DNA from 3 places in the Paenibacillus sp. MZ03-122A genome. Region 2 is predicted to be linked to each of the others. Evidence: riboswitches for the same ligand, from Rfam matches in the RefSeq annotation. Region 2 holds a riboswitch; each other region holds the start of a gene.
What was found. Region 2 has a riboswitch for thiamine pyrophosphate ahead of NLX74_RS18980 (ECF transporter S component). Riboswitches for the same ligand answer to the same signal wherever they lie in the genome.
Positions count from the first base shown of each region.

Region 1: it holds a riboswitch for thiamine pyrophosphate, as region 2 does, so the genes downstream of both, NLX74_RS12450 (ABC transporter substrate-binding protein) here and NLX74_RS18980 (ECF transporter S component) in region 2, are expected to answer to the same signal.
Region 3: it holds a riboswitch for thiamine pyrophosphate, as region 2 does, so the genes downstream of both, NLX74_RS09065 (thiamine phosphate synthase) here and NLX74_RS18980 (ECF transporter S component) in region 2, are expected to answer to the same signal.

Region 1 covers NZ_JANAVI010000005.1:59,608-62,888, forward strand. The annotation lists gene NLX74_RS12450 (ABC transporter substrate-binding protein) at 385-1,428, opposite strand; TPP riboswitch at 1,620-1,729, opposite strand; gene NLX74_RS12455 (pyridoxamine 5'-phosphate oxidase family protein) at 2,000-2,434, shown strand; gene NLX74_RS12460 (bifunctional 2',3'-cyclic-nucleotide 2'-phosphodiesterase/3'-nucleotidase) at 2,655-3,281, shown strand, end outside.
Region 2 covers NZ_JANAVI010000009.1:140,547-143,827, forward strand. The annotation lists gene NLX74_RS18970 (polynucleotide kinase-phosphatase) at 1-159, shown strand, start outside; gene NLX74_RS18975 (TatD family hydrolase) at 180-977, shown strand; TPP riboswitch at 1,022-1,131, shown strand; gene NLX74_RS18980 (ECF transporter S component) at 1,381-1,977, shown strand; gene NLX74_RS18985 (ABC transporter ATP-binding protein) at 1,977-3,281, shown strand, end outside.
Region 3 covers NZ_JANAVI010000003.1:400,496-403,776, forward strand. The annotation lists gene NLX74_RS09060 (ABC-F family ATP-binding cassette domain-containing protein) at 1-1,217, shown strand, start outside; TPP riboswitch at 1,311-1,419, shown strand; gene NLX74_RS09065 (thiamine phosphate synthase) at 1,683-2,276, shown strand; gene thiO (glycine oxidase ThiO) at 2,341-3,281, shown strand, end outside.

The DNA of each region.
Region 1 (3,281 bases), on a different contig from region 2:
ACCGCTTCGCGTTTCATTTGATCTTACGATCGCTGTTGCCGTGGGATTCTTTGAATAAATTTTAAAAGGTAAGAATCCAACGGCAAGGGCGAACGCTGCGCTTCTCCAGATTCAAATGAACCGCTACGCTGCCAACCGCCTTAAAAAGCACCTTATTTTTAAAGCTAGGTTGTAGCATTTTTATAAAAGCAAAACAAGCAAAAGAACGAAGTGGGCGGAATGGTGCTGTACAAGCGTTAGCGTTCGCCATTGTACCCAGATTTCAACCTCTGGATATTCATAAAAGAAATCTAGGTACAACAGCGATGGGAAGCACCATCCGGCTGCGTAGTGGCACTTCGTTCACTTCTCTAGTTCAGTCTTATTTAGCGTTTTAACAAATGATCAGCGCTTGGGCAAGAAGTCGTTTGTGAAGGCTTTATCCACTTCCAAAGGCTTGCTGAGCAGCTTGCGTTCGTACATCCAGTCCGAATAGTTTTGCCATACCTCCGCTTTTTGCACACCCCATTGCGCGGCATCGTCCTGATAACGCGGGCTCAGCCATTTTTGGCTGGCAAGTACCAGTTTTTTATCCAGCTCCGGTACAGCTTTGCTTAAGATGTCCGCGGCTTCTTCTGGATGGGCGATAGTGTATTCATAGCCTTGTGCGGTAGCGTCCATGAACGCTTTGACCAGTTCTGGATCATTTTTTATTGTCTGTTCGTTGCTCACAATTACAGGTGTATAGTAATCGAGGCTTTTGGAATAATCTTTTACATACAGCATATCCAATGGCTCACCTCGAAGCTGGGCTTCGATTCCGGTCCATGCGTAGAAAATCCAGGCAAAGTCGATATCCCGCTTCACGGCTGTAAAATAGTCTGCATTGCCCATGTTGACGATCTTCACTTTGCTCACATCGCCTTTGTCTGAATCCATGATGGATTTCATGACCGCTTCTTCTACGGGAGAGCCCCAACCGCCGTATTTTTTACCTTCAAAATCTTTCGGGCTCTTAATTCCGCGATCTACCGGGGCTGCGAAGCCTGAGGTATTATGCTGAATCACCGCAGCGATGGATACAAGCGGCACGCCTTGCGTACGAGCCTGTGTGACGCCTTCTTGGTAGCTGATACCAAAAGGTGCAGCATTAGAGGCAACCATTTGATCGGCTCCGCCTGAACCAGGTTGAATAATTTGGACATTCAGACCTGCTTTTTCGTAAAATCCTTTGTCCTTGGCAACATAGAGTCCCGTATGATTCGTATTGGGTGTCCAGTCGAGCACGACTTTAACATCTTTGAGCTCCTTTGCCGGAGTAGACGTTTGAGTGTTGGTAGCGGGAGCCGCTTCTTGGGATGTGGAGGGACTTCCACCGCAAGCGGTCAGGGTCAGGGCCATGAGCCACAGACTGATCAGTCCCAGGCTTAATATTTTCATGCGCTTCATCGTTGTGTTCTCTCCTTTAATTACCCGTTATCCATCCAATCAGACAGCTTATGTTCCCCATTTTCATAAAAATAACATCTGCCGGACGCGATCTTTCCAACAACTTAATCTTCAACAAAAAAAGCGCCCCGAGTTTCCGGGACGCTTGCGCTTGTATATACCAAAGTAAGGGATGGTCCTATGTAAAAAGGCACATCTTGCTTAAGCATTCCTACGCTGGCATTACCCAGATCAGGTTGTAAGGGTCAGTGTCTTGGGACACACTCTCAGCCGGCCGATTCCAGCACCCCTGGCATTGTATGGTTTAATGGGTTCATTTATTCGGGTTTACTACGACGATTATATGCCTTGAATGCGGGTCTGTCCAGCATGGAGGAAGAGATGACGGTTCATTTGCCGAACGACAGGGTACACTTTTACTGTGAGCTTTGATCTGAAAATGAGCATGCATCAATCCGATCTGATCGGGTCATGTTATTTTCAGAACAGCTGCGCAGGTAGGTTCAGATGGGCTGGTGCCCAATGGCATGGCCGTAAAGAATTCTAATTCGTGAAAAGGAGTTGTTGTACTGTGGGTAAAACGGAAACATTGGATCGTAGCCAACTAGAACAAGCCATTGTGAAGGCTTTGGATAACAACAAATTTTGCTCGTTAGGTACGGTAGAGGGTGGCAAACCGAAAGTACGCTATATGGCCCTTTTTAACGATGGAATGAACATTCATCTGGCGACAGATCGCAAAACGCATAAAGTGGATGAGCTAAAGGATAATCCGAATGCTTATCTGCTGCTGGGTTATGAAGTTGGCGGTACAAAGGAAGTCGTAGAAGTGGAGGCTACTGTCCAGATTACAGCTGATGAGGGGCTACGCAAACAAGTGTGGAACGATTCCTTGAAGGAATGGTTTTCCGGACCGGATGATCCCGATTATGTCATTCTGGACGTGAATCCGACTCGCATTGAGTATGTGGGTCAGCAAACGGAGCGCCAAGTGTGGAATAAATAATGAGAATATAAATGGATAAACCAGTGAATCTCCGAGTTTTTTAGGAGGTTTGCTGGTTTTTTATTTTTGAGAGAATTAATTATTTTTTCATAAATAATTTAAGTGAATGACTACTCTTTTGTCTGGCGTTGGATTAAAATAGAAATGGTGGGTTCAAGGCTTACATATATGTGCAAAAGTATGTATATGAGGCATACACCTTAATGAGGAGGGGTATATTTTGTTATTTCGTAAAAATTGGTTTAAAGGGTTTACAGCAACCGTTGTAGCTTGTAGCATGCTGGTGTGTTCAGCCGCTCCAACCTGGGCAGCTAGCAATTCTCGCGATAGCGCTACAGTGAATTTGCGGATCATGGAAACAACGGATATTCATGCGTCGCTGATGAACTATGATTACTATTCGGACAAAGAAACCAACGAATATGGCTTGGTTAGTACAGCTAGTTTGATCCAGAAGGCACGTAGTGAAACAAGAAACAGTATGCTGTTCGATAACGGTGATTTGCTGCAGGGCAACCCATTAGGCGATTATATGGCCCGCAACAAAACCTTTGAGAAAGAAGGCGGTGTCCATCCGGTCTACAAGATGATGAATTTGATGGGCTATGATGCGGCGACAGTGGGCAACCACGAATTCAACTATGGTCTCGATTTTCTGGAAAAATCGCTCAAGGGAGCCGATTTCCCTTACGTAAATGCGAATGTTTATGTTGATAAGGGGGGGCAAGCTACTAAAAATTATTTTACCCCTTATCAAATTCTTGATAAAACGGTAACGGATGAGAAAGGTGAAGAGCATGCGCTCAGAGTGGGTGTCATCGGCCTGGTCACACCTCAAATTATGCAG
Region 2 (3,281 bases):
CGTCGAACGAACAAAAAGGAGCGTCATGCCCTGATGGAAGGAGCGCTTGGTGTGGAAGGCGTGGAACGTTTTGTCCGCAAGGATACGGTAGATCGTATTCATGAATGCGTCCTTGCCGCGCTATCTCTGGAATCGGAGCCGATTGATCCGAGATTGTAGTTTGCGAAGGAGGGATTGAGATGGAAAGGGGTACACCGTTAATTGATATTGGTGTGAACTTGATGCACCGTTCGTTTCATGCAGATCGGGAACAGGTGGTGGAGAGAGCCGCGGCTGTAGGGATTTCACCGCTGATTATTACCGGGACCAGTGTCCGCAGCAGTCGGGAGGCTTCTCAGTATGCAGCACGTTATCCGGGCAAGCTGTATGCGACAGCTGGCGTGCATCCCCATGATGCCAAAGACTGCAACGCAGACACGATTCAGCAGCTCCGCCAGTTGGCGGGTCAGCCGCAGGTTGTATCCATAGGGGAATGCGGATTGGACTATAACCGTGATTTTTCGCCACGTGATGTGCAGCGTCGATGGTTTGGCGAGCAAATCCAACTGGCGGGTGAGCTGAATATGCCGTTATTTCTGCATGAACGAGATGCACATGAGGACCTTGTCGCTATGCTTCGGGAGTATCAAGGGCTTGTGGATAAAGCGGTAGTGCATTGTTTTACTGGCACTGAACAGGAATTGCATACGTATGTAGAAATGGGACTGTATATCGGGATCACCGGCTGGATTTGCGACGAACGGCGTGGCAAACATCTGCGTGAACTGGTCAGAGATATTCCCTTGGACCGTCTGATGATTGAAACGGATGCTCCATTTTTGACCCCGCGTAATTTGCCCGTGAAGCCCAAAGAAGGGCGTAATGAGCCCGTGTATCTCGCTCATATTGCTGCTACGGTTGCCGAATGTACAGGTCGAAGCATGATGGAGATCGAAATCGCGACGACGGAGACAGCCAAACGTTTCTTCGGATTATAGGATTGTCAAAGCCATAGATGTGGTATATATTATAGTGAATTAAAAAAGCATTGTCGGGAGCTTGAGAAAGTCAGGCTGAGAGGGTGGCCCTTGCCACTGACCGTGAAATCTGATCTGGGTAATGCCAGCGTAGAGAAACCAAGAACACTATACAGGAATGCCGCTTGTTTTGCGGTTGTCGATAGATTCAATGTATGTCCTAACATTTTACCTTGACCCTGGCTTTGGCTTGGTATCAGTGTAGTAGCTTAGACTACTGGTTATATAAGGCATATCGACGAATGATGTTTTGTATGGTGCTTCACCTTTTACTGCGCATAAAGCTTGCCTGGAGATTCAGCTCCAGACAAGCTTTTTTTATGGCCAAGAGGCCAATTATAAGGAAAAAGGGGAGCACGCAATAATGAATACTGCTGTAAGAGCGTCCAAAGGGTTGAAGCTGACTGATATTTTGGTCACGATTGTGATATCTGTTGTGTTCGGGTTGGTCTACAAAATATGGGGACCTGCCTATGACTTGATGAAACCATTTGGTCTACACGCTGAGCAACTGATGTATGGCATGTGGTTTATGGCAGGCACGTTTGCTTATCTCATCATTCGCAAGCCGGGTGTTGCGATTTTGGCAGAGGTGGCAGCGGCAACGGTCAGCGCTTTTTTGGGAAGCGAATGGGGCATGTCCACCTTGTACTATGGCCTACTGCAAGGCCTGGGAGCGGAGCTGTTTTTTGCGGCTTTTCTATATCGGAACGCAAACCTGTGGGTTGCTTCGCTAGCTGCGGCTGGGGCGGCTGTCACTTCTCTGATTTTAGACTTCAGTTACGGGTATATTGATCAGCTATCGACCTGGAACTATGTTTTGTATATTGGATTTCGGATGATTGGCAGTATTGTGATTGCCGGGGTATTCGCGTTCTATCTGGCTAAGGCATTGGAGGTAACCGGAGTTACACGAAGTTTGAGACCTGCAACGGAACAAGATTATAAGGGGCTGGATTGATGAGCCGGGCAACCGAAGATGTGGTGGCTTCGATCACCCGTCTACGGTTGAAATTTCCCGGTGAGCAAGAGCTGCTTTTTCACAATATGTCTTTGTCTGTCCACAAGGGGGAAAAGCTGCTGCTACTGGGACCGAGTGGATGCGGTAAATCAACGCTGCTCCAAGTGTTAAGCGGTCTGATTCCACGCACGATAGAAGTGCCCATGAAATGCGATGCTGCTGTAATCCCAAGTGTCTCAGGTATTGTATTTCAAGATCCTGATACGCAGTTCTGTATGTCATATGCAGACGAGGAACTGGCTTTTGTGTTGGAAAATAATCAGATTCCCCGGGAACAGATGCAATCCCGTATTCGCGAGCGGCTGATACAGGTGGGTCTATCGACGGATGATATACACATGCCCATTGGCAACATGTCACAGGGAATGAAGCAGCGTTTGGCGATTGCGTCTGTGCTGGCTATGGAGCCAGAAGTGCTTTTTCTGGATGAGCCGACGGCTTTGTTGGACGAGGAAGGCACTACACAGGTGTGGGATACCATTCGCAATATTTCGGTAGACCAGACACTGGTGATCGTAGAGCATAAAATTAATGAAATCGTCCATGATGTGGATCGGATTGTGGTGCTTTCTGCTCAAGGGGAGATCATTGCGGATGGAAGGGCAGAAGAAGTATTTCGTGTGCATCGGCAGGCATTGTCTGAGTACGGGGTGTGGTACCCGGGAGTATGGAATGAATCGTCTTCGCCACGTTGGAGTGAATCAGTGACACAACAGAGTGGTGCGGGGACTGATTTGCTGGAGCTGGAACATTTTAGCGGCCTCCGCGGTTTAAGTCCAGTGATTTATGTGGAACATGCGCAGGTGAAGCCTGGCGACTGGATTGGCGTGGTCGGTGAAAACGGGGCTGGCAAAAGCTCGCTGCTGCTCTCCATGATGCGTTTACTTCGCACACAGGGACGTTATAGCGTGTGTGGGATTGAGGCAGGCAGTACGGAACAACTGGCAGAGCGTATCGGGTTTGCATTTCAAAATCCCGAGCTGCAATTCGTAGCGCATACCGTACGAAAGGAACTAGAGTATTCGTTACCCAAGAGCTTGTTTAGTGCTGAACAGTGCCGGGAGCGGGTGGATCGGATGCTCGTACAGTTCGGATTGGAGCGGCTGGACGAGCGTCATCCGTATCAGCTTTCGTTAGGCCAAAAAAGGCGGTTGAGTATTGCTACGGCCATGATCCGTGAGCCGGAAGTGCTGCTGCTGGATGAGCCGACTTTTGGTCAGGATGCGCGTAATACCTTTGTCATG
Region 3 (3,281 bases), on a different contig from region 2:
CTGAAGAGTTGGAAGTGTTGCTGGAACAGATGGGTGAAATTCAGGAGCAACTGGATATGGGGGATTTTTACCTCATTGATGTGAAGGTTGAAGAAATGGCGAATGGACTAGGTCTGTCGGCCATAGGACTGGATCGGGATGTATCTGCACTTAGCGGCGGGCAACGGACAAAGGTGCTTCTTGCTAAGTTGCTGTTGGAAAAGCCGAATGTCCTGCTGCTGGATGAGCCTACCAACTACTTGGATGTAGAGCATATTGAATGGCTTACGCGCTATTTGAAGGATTATCCCTATGCTTTTATCCTTATTTCACATGATACTGAGTTTATGAACCAGGTCGTTAATGTTATTTACCATCTTGAATTTGCCAAGATGACCCGTTATTCAGCTAACTATGAAAAGTTTCTTGAAATGGCGGATCTGAACAAAGCTCAGCATATTGATGCTTATGAGAAGCAACAGGACTTTATAAAGAAACAGGAAGATTTTATTCAGCGCAATAAAGCGCGTGCTTCTACCTCAGGCCGAGCAAAGAGCCGTGAAAAGCAGCTTGATCGGATCGAACGTATTGATAAGCCTGAAGAAGCCGCAAAACCAACCTTTCAATTCAAAGAGGCACGTGCAAGCGGAAAGACGGTATTTGAGGGTATTGATTTTGAGATTGGTTATACACATGCCCTTTTGCCTAAGATGTCCATGACGATTGAACGTGGCGAAAAAATTGCAATTGTCGGCTACAACGGTGTCGGTAAATCGACATTGCTCAAAACCATATTGGGAAAAATTCCGCCAATCAGTGGAAAAACCTATCAAGGTGATTTTTTGCAGCCCGCTTATTTTGAGCAGGAAGTAAAGGCAGAGAAAATTACACCGATTGACGATGTGTGGAATGAATTTCCGCATTTGAACCAGCATGAAGTACGAGCGCATTTGGCGCGCTGCGGTTTGAAAAATGAGCATATCACACGTCCGCTATCTGCGCTTAGTGGTGGAGAACAGGCTAAAGTCCGTCTTTGCAAACTGTTAATGCGTGAAAGCAACTGGGTATTGTTCGATGAGCCTACCAACCACTTGGATGTTAAAGCAAAGGATGAGCTGAAACGTGCCTTGAAGGAATACAAAGGGACGGTATTGCTTGTATCTCACGAACCGGACTTTTACGAGGATTGGGTAACCAAAACGTGGAATGTGGAAGAGTGGTCAAGTAAAGTTAACTAAAATCAGTTAAATCCAGTTCTGCATATTTCACACGAAGTGGGGTTTGCAGAATTAGGAAAATATGCTAAGCTATCTTTAGCTTATACAATAAAATAGTCACACTAGGGGAGCCGCCCATGCGGCTGAGACGGAATAAATGGATTTCGGACCCTTTGCACCTGATCTGGGTTATGCCAGCGTAGGGAAGTGAGCGCCGTACAAACAAGGCAACACCATCTTATTTTGTTTGTGCGTGGGACGATACACGTATACGGATATCATGGTCCGTTCGATTATTGGACGTTCGTTAAACCACTTCCTTGGGGAAGTGGTTTTTTTGCGTTTCGTTCATTTTAAGTTGTTCGAGCTTCCGTAGACGGATTCACATACAATCCCCTTTCATTACTGCTGGTAGACGTGGCTGCTAAGCTTAGATCCTTTAATCCAATGTGAGGTGAAGACAAAATCGAATTACACGCAATTTCGATGGAAAAGGGCACTTTTGCACAAGCCGCCCGAGTGGCTGCTATGATTTGTCCGTATGTTCATTATGTACACGCACGTTTAAAACAGAATGGTGCCTCTGCATTGCTTTCTTTGACTCGCAGCATGGTGGAGCAGGAAGTTCCTTTGCAACAAATTGTAGTAAATGATCGTGTGGATGTAGCTTTACTTACTTTGGTTGGAACCGTCCAGCTACCAGCTAATGGATTACCTGTTGTGGATGTGAAAAGCCTACTTTCAAAGAGTACACGCTGTGGAGTGTCTGTGCATTCCTTGGAGGAGGCGCAGACTGCCGAGCAGGCAGGAGCAGACTATGTACTTTATGGTCACGTATATGAGACCCATTGTAAGCCCGGTATTGTACCGCGGGGTTTAGCTCAGCTTGAACATATTTGCAGGCTGTCGAACATTCCGGTGATCGCGCTGGGCGGCATACAACCGCACCATATCCCTGAGCTTTATATGGCCGGAGCAAGCGGAATTGCGGTGATGTCTGGTATATGGGAGGCTGAGTCGCCCGTTGCAGCTGCGATGGAATATAGGCGAATGGCAGATCTTGTAGTTCACAGCTTGTAGCGAGAAAACGAGAGTAGAGGCAAGCTGAAAGCAGAATGGTTTATGGAGAGGAGACACGGAACAAATGCTAAAGATACACACAGAGGCAAGAGCGATAGGACATGCTGAATGCTTGGTCATAGGTGGAGGTGTCATCGGCAGTTCCATTGCTTATCATGTGGCCAAGGAGGGAAGAAGTACGATCATGCTGGAACGATTGATCCCGGGTGAGGGAGCCTCAGGAGCAGCGGTTGGAATGCTGGCAGCGGAAAGTGAAGAGTTCACCGACTCTGAGCTAGCACGATTTGCTCGCAGAAGTCGAGATGCATTCCCTGAGCTTGTCTGTGATCTGGAGCGTTTGTCGGGTATTTCGGTGGAATTCCGTACAGAAGGATTTGTGACCCCTTTCCGTACGGAAACTGAAGGCCAAAAACGCTGGAAAGCTGCTAAAACGCGAGAGGATGATTGTCCTATCTGGTGGGATGCGAGGGAATTGGCCCGACGAATTCCAGGTTTGGATGAACAAGCGATCGGAGCAATATATCGTTCAAAGGAGACACAAGTGGCTCCTGTCCAGCTTTGTCGTGCTTATGCAGGTGCTGCTACGGTGCTGGGAGCAACGGTATGGTCTGGTACACGGGCAGAGCAACTGGTCATACAGGATGGTCGAGTTTGCGGTGTCCGAACAGATAGCGGCTTTTTTTCCTGCGATCAGGTCATTATTGCTGGAGGCTTGGATAGCATGAAATTACTGGCGCAGGTTGGATTTGAATATCCACTTTATTCGGTCAAGGGCGAAGCGGTAGCGGTCTCCTTGAAGGATCACCCATTAGAATACACCATTTATGCTGATGATATTTACCTCGTGCCTAAACAGAATAACGAGCTTTGGATTGGGGCAACGAGCCTTCCGCATCAATATGACGAAGAAGTGACCGTAGGAGGCTTGGAGGGGTTGCTGGCACGTGCCTCTGCCTGGCTGCCGTGCGTCCGTGAAGCTTCTTTTATACGCGCTTGGGCGGGCTT